DNA from 2 places in the Providencia zhijiangensis genome. Region 2 is predicted to be linked to the other one. Evidence: predicted binding sites of a transcription regulator. Region 2 holds the regulator's gene; the other holds the start of a gene.
What was found. Region 2 encodes PhoB, which activates phosphate uptake and scavenging genes when phosphate is short. Its sites were predicted from a motif close to CTGTCATAAAACTGNCNNAT; they were not measured.

Region 1 (3,435 bases), 490 kb from region 2:
CGATGTTCCAAATCACTTCCCATGTAGTACAGCCAATTCCATAGGCTGACTCTTTCATCATCACAGGAGTTTGTTCAAATACATCGCGCATTACCGAGGCGATGTAAGGAATGATCATAATGGCGAGGATAATACCCGCAGCAAGAATACCGATACCAAACGCAGGACCGGTGAACAGTTCGCCAACAATTGGAATGCTCGACATGACATTACCAACGGGTTCTTGGAAGTATTCTGCAAATAACGGAGCGAAGACAAACAGTCCCCACATACCATAAACAATACTTGGGATTGCAGCGAGAAGCTCAATCGCAATACCTAATGGGCGTTTTAACCAGTTAGGCGCGAGCTCTGTTAAGAATAATGCGATACCAAAACTCACGGGTACGGCGATAATCAGAGCGATTAATGATGTGACGATAGTGCCGTAAATAGGCACTAATGCACCAAATTGTTCTGCTGGCGCATCCCACTCTTTATTCCACAAAAACGAAAACCCGAATTTCTGCATACTTGGCCAAGATGCGAAAATCAGGGAAATAATAATGCCACCAAGCATGAGGAGAGTGATTAGCGCTGCTATTTTGACTAATGCACTAAAAATCACGTCGCCCGATTTACTAGGGGCTTTGAATGCCGTTATTTTTTCGGCCATGCGCTTTGTTCTCATTCCATGCCTACTTTTCAGTAGGACTTACGTTACTACGGTGAATAAGCGGGAGCTATTCCTCAGCACCCGCTTACCCTTTTCCAACCCGAGGGGCACTTAGAACAGTGCTTTACCTTGGCTATCTTTTACTTCTGTTTTCCATGCTGCACGTACTGCGGTCACAACTTCTTGAGGTAACACAGCGTAATCTAATGCTTCTGCTTGTTTACCACCTTTGTCGTAAGCCCAGTTGAAGAAATCAAGAACCGCTTTACCTTTCTCAGCATCCGCTTGTTGCTTGTGAACTAAGATGAATGTGGTTGAGGTAATTGGCCATGCGTTAGCGCCTTCACGGTTAGTCAGGTCTTGTGCAAATGATTTAGACCAGTCCACTTTTTTCGCTGCTGCGCTGAAGCTTTCACCTGTTGGTGAAACTGGCTGACCATCTGCAGAAACCAGCTTAGTATACGCAAGATTATTCTGTTTTGCGTAAGCATATTCTACATAACCGATAGAGCCTGGCAGACGTTGAACAAAGGCTGCAACACCGTCGTTACCTTTACCGCCTACGCTGTTTTTCGGCCAGTTAACCGTTGAACCTGCACCGACTTCATCTTTCCAATTTGAGCTAACTTTTGCTAAGTAGCTTGTGAAGACGAATGTGGTACCAGAACCATCAGAGCGGCGAACCACTGCGATGTTTTGGTCAGGTAATTTTACGTTTGGATTCAGTTTTGCGATGGCTGGGTCATTCCATTTAGCAATTTTGCCTAAGTAGATGTCGCCCAGCGTTTTACCATCAAGAACCAGCTGATTAGATTGGATGCCTTTAACGTTTACTGCTAAAACCACGCCACCAATCACGGTTGGGAATTGGAATAAGCCGTCTTCTTTGAGTTTTTCATCAGTCAATGGCGCATCAGACGCACCGAAATCAACTGTTTTTGCATTAATTTGTTTTACACCACCAGAAGAACCGATCCCCTGATAGTTAATTTTATTACCTGTTTCTTTCTGATAAGTATCTGCCCACTTCGCATAAACAGGAGCAGGGAATGTCGCGCCAGCTCCGGTCAGGCTGGTAGCAGCCAAAGAAGACATTGCCGTCAGAGATAAGGTTGCTGCCATTACGCTTGCTAGTGTGGTACGCATCATTTTCATAATCCCTCCGGGGATGTAAGAAATAATCAAGTATTAAATTATTGGGTGTATGTCACGGTAGGGAAAATAGGACAATTGAGTTACGGCAATATGTCATCTTTATGACAGTTTTATGACATTTGCGGATTTTATCGACATGATTAAGTGTAGCAGAATGGGATAAAAATGATTATTTTCTTATTTTTCAATCAACTAAATAAGATTGATGAATATGACAGCTTAGCGTTTGGAATATGACATATTGTCATAAATGAAAAAATTTCTTTCTCTTTCTATCTTTCTACACAACATATCTCTAAGTATTTCAGCTTGTAGGTAGGCGACAAGAGAAGATATCTCAGGGAGCATACATAAGTATGTGACCTGAGTAGCTGAGCGTAGTCAACACCCCTACAAGTTGAAATACGACGAGATACGGCAAGTGAAGTTATCCCTGGGAGCATACACAAGTATGTGACTAGGGTTAACGAGCGCAGCCAACAACGCTACAACGCGAAATACGACGAGATATTTAGTCTTCGCGTTCTTTGAGAGGGAGCAAGGCTCGAATAGCAAACCCACCGCGCTCACTTTTATGGATCTCAATATTCCCTTCATGAGCATCAATAATTCTGCGAATTATCGCGAGCCCCAGCCCTGTACCGGTATTGCTGCGCGCTTTTTCCCCTTGAACAAAGGGTTGGAAGAGTCGATGAATATCTTCGTCTTTAATACCTGCACCATCATCTTCGACTTGGAACCAAACATAATCTTCATTTTTGCCGCTACTGACTTTTATCCAACCATTACCGTAGCGGTATGCGTTGACAATCATGTTAGTGATTGCACGCTTGATAGCCAGATGGTTACCGTTAAACATCACGGCGCCCGGCACCAGATTCGTTTCGATATCGCCCACCACATTCGCTTCTGCGGCAACGGCTTCATTCAGAATGACATTAAGGTCGCAGAACTCCATATCCATCTCTTGCCCTGTTTTCAGGTAAGACATGAATTGACCGATGATTGCGTCACACTCTTCAATATCTTTATTGATAGATTCAGCAAGATAACCATCTTCAGGCCCCATCATTTCCGTTGCGAGACGAATGCGGGTTAGTGGCGTTCTAAGGTCATGACTGACCCCTGCCATTAATACTGTACGATCATTTTCGAGGGATTTTATCCCTGCCGCCATATGGTTGAACGAGCGAATAGCCGCACGCACCTCAGTGGCACCTTTCTCTTGCATCGGCGGCATAACATGCCCCTTTCCGACCTCACCCGCGTGATATTCCAGCTCCAATAATGGCTTATTTTGATAGCGAATATAGAGCCAAACCCCTGCAAAGATAGTGAGGAAGACCGTGAGTGTATAGCGGAAAACTTGAGAAAACTGATTTTGACCGATTTCGGTGAGTGGAACGCGCACCCAAATATCCGGTGCTAGGTAGGATGTTAACCACAATATCGGATACTCACGCCCAAGTTCCAGATGCACGCTGGCCTTGCCACCTAAGTATTCCGACATGTTTTCACTTAGAAAATCATACTCTTTTGCCCAGTTTAATCCCTCTTCCATCGCCGCTGAATGGGCGTAAAAGGTAATCCCGAGCTCATTGTAGATTTTTTTACGTAATGCGGGT
Region 2 (3,435 bases):
ATTACTGTCAGTAAAATTGCAATATCCCGTATATATTCAGGCTAAAAAATCATCAATAAAACATTTTTTAACCATACCGAAGAAATATTCACAGAATAAGATGAAGAAAATTGCAGGATAAAATTGAAAATATAGCGTAGGCGTTAGAAATAGCACCAATATAGGGTGAGAAACAAAACAAAAAACCTTGCTAATATGATGATTTTATTAGCAAGGTTTCATTTTTTAGATTATTTTGCGCTTAATGTATTCACTTTCTTGTCTGACACAATAAACACTGGTGGTAATGTGAATGAAAACTCACTGCCCTTGCCAACCTGACTGGTTACTGAGAGCTGGCTACTATGGTGTTGAACAGCATGCTTAACAATCGCTAAGCCCAACCCTGTTCCCCCACCACCTTGCCTTGAACGCGCTTTATCCACACGATAAAAACGCTCTGTTAAGCGAGGAAGGTGCTCGGCTGAAATTCCTGGACCATTGTCACTCACACTAAACTGCGCGCCATTACTGGTTCGCTGCCATTTCACCTTAATTTTCGTGCCGTCTGGCGTGTGGTTTATGGCGTTATACACTAAGTTAGCAACCGCACTTCGTAGCTGCTCTTCATTACCATGAACTCGAAGTTTTTCATCAATACTGAATTCAAACTCGTGCCGCCCTTGGCTCAAGCTAATCGCTTCTTGTTCAATCATCTTAAGAATGACTGGCATATTAATCTGTTCATCTAGATTAATTTGAGGGGCAACCTCTATACGGGATAATTGCAGCAATTGCTTCACTAGGTTATCCATTCGATGAGTCTGTTCTTGCATCACCGACAACGCTTTTTTATTCATCGGTGAAGTGCCTTCTTGATCATCCATGACTTCAAGATAACCTTGGATAACGGTCAATGGCGTGCGTAACTCATGGCTAACGTTAGCAAAAAAGTCTCTACGTGCTTTTTCTAGGCGGCGTTTTTCAGTCACATCTCGAGCCACCATCAAGAGTTGATCACTCGCATACGGTAAGATACGAAGCTCAACAATTTCGCCACTGTTAAGCTCAATCGTCAGCGCTTGGTCATAGTTTTTCACGGTGAAATAGCGGCTAAAATCAGGATAACGTAATAAGTTAAAAATATGCTGCCCGTTATCCTCAGGCCAGCGAAAACCAAGAAGCTGTTGAGCATGGCGGTTACACCAGAAAATATTGCCTTCGGTGGTCATGATTACTACGGCATCAGGCAAGGATTCAGCCCCGCTGCGAAAACGCTTAATCAGCTGCCCGAGCTCACGGCGACGCTTACGGTTACGCTGCTGCATCTGATAGATACCATAAAATATTGGTTCCCATCCCCCTTTGCCATCCGGCGGTAGCATACTTCTATCCAACCAGAGCCAGTCAGAGAGTTTTAACAGGTTATATCCGTGCCAAATGAGTGCTGCGAGTAGCGAGATCACTAGCAGCCACGGAAGATGCCCAATAAAAACAGACAGTATCAATGCGGGTAAAATAAATAAAAACAGCCCCCAAATCAGCTGTTTTAAGGATAAGCGTTCAAGCACCCATGTTTCTCCCTAATGGTTTCTCAATAGCGAACAGAGAAGCGGTAGCCAGTACCACGAACCGTTTGCACCATCTTATCATGTCCATCTAACTCTAACGCTTTTCTTAAACGACGAATATGGACATCCACCGTTCTGTCTTCCACATACACGTTGGCACCCCAAACATAGTTGAGTAACTGCTCACGGCTATAAACTCGCTCTGGATGGGTCATAAAGAAGTGGAGTAATTTATATTCGGTAGGCCCCATATCAATGGGAATTTCCTTGCTGGTAACGCGATGAGAAGTAGGGTCAAGCACTAACCCGTTCATCTCGATAATATCTTCTGTCGCCATTGGAGAAATACGTCGTAAAATAGCTTTAACACGGGCTATCAATTCTTTTGGTGAAAACGGTTTGATGAGATAGTCATCCGCTCCCACTTCTAATCCTTTCACGCGATCTTCTTCTTCGCCCCTTGCCGTTAGCATCATGACGGGGACATCGCGCGTAGCACTATCACGCTTCATATGTTTAATGACTTGGATACCGGAACCTCCGGGTATCATCCAATCCAATAATACTAAATCAGGAAGGGGATCAACCAATTGCGCTATCGCAGAATCATAATCATCAGCCTCTGTCGGCTGAAAACCATTCTGTTCCAATACAAAACAAACCATTTCTCGGATGGGCGCTTCATCTTCAACGACTAGAATGCGTCTTGCCATGATTGTTCCTGTAAATAAGAAGAGATTTTTAATGTGACCGCATTATGCGTCAGTTTTGTGACAGAATTATGAATATCTTAACGCGCAATCAAGATCTATCATTAGATTAACAGCTTAATGTCATGTAAGTGAAATATTAACACCACATCTGGCTATCATTGCGAAGCGCTTCGCAACTCTCTTATTTTTACTATTTAATTTGCCATACCTTTGCTTTCACTGAACCGATATACAGTATACTGTGACACAGCAAACCAAATGGTTTGAATATGAGTATAAAGCATCAGAATATTAATATAGTAAAAGCGTCATAATCACAGGAACCGCTAGCTCATGCGCATCATCCACACTTCAGACTGGCATTTAGGTCAGTATTTTTTCACTAAAAACCGATCTGCTGAACACCAACACTTTTTGCGTTGGTTAATAGAGCAAGTCAATCAGTACCAAGTGGATGCCCTGATTGTGGCTGGCGATGTTTTTGATACTGGCGCACCGCCAAGTTATGCGCGCGAACTCTACAACCAGTTTATTGTTGATTTGCAAAAAACAGGCTGCCAATTAGTTATCTTGAGTGGAAACCATGATTCTGTCTCTGTTTTGAATGAATCCAGCGCGTTATTACGTTATTTAAATACTCACGTCATCACATCAAACAGCGAATCCCCTGTCATCACATTGAAAGATAAGCAAGGGAACCCAAATGGGTTAGTGTGCGCAATCCCCTTTTTACGGCCACGAGATATCCAAGTCAGTATTGCGGGGCAAAGCAGTGAAGAAAAACAACTTTCATTACAAAATGCCATTCGTGAACACTACCAAAGCTGTTACCAAAAAGCCGTTGAGCAACGTACTGAGCAGGGCTTAGATATCCCGATTATTGCCACGGGGCATTTGACCGTCGTCGGTGCAGAACTGACAGATTCCGTGCGTGAAATTTATATCGGCACATTGGATGCCTTTCCTTCTGGTGCGTTCCCACCTGCTGATTATATTGCGCTCGGACATATCCATCGGCCTCAACTGATTGGTGGACAAGCACATATTCGCTACAGCGGCTCTCCGATTGCACTCAGTTTTGACGAATCACAACAACAAAAAAGTGTCTGCTTAGTGGAGTTTAATCAGCACCAATTTACCAATGCCACTTTGCTGCCAATTCCCGTTTTCCA

Region 1: a site for PhoB is predicted at 1,910-1,929, ahead of pstS (phosphate ABC transporter substrate-binding protein PstS). Genes of this name have one in related genera too.

What each region holds. Positions count from the first base shown of each region.
Region 1 covers NZ_CP135990.1:209,605-213,039, reverse strand. The annotation lists gene pstC (phosphate ABC transporter permease PstC) at 1-655, opposite strand, end outside; gene pstS (phosphate ABC transporter substrate-binding protein PstS) at 767-1,810, opposite strand; gene envZ (two-component system sensor histidine kinase EnvZ) at 2,322-3,435, opposite strand, start outside.
Region 2 covers NZ_CP135990.1:697,622-701,056, reverse strand. The annotation lists gene phoR (phosphate regulon sensor histidine kinase PhoR) at 231-1,550, opposite strand; gene phoB (phosphate regulon transcriptional regulator PhoB) at 1,574-2,263, opposite strand; gene sbcD (exonuclease subunit SbcD) at 2,597-3,435, shown strand, end outside.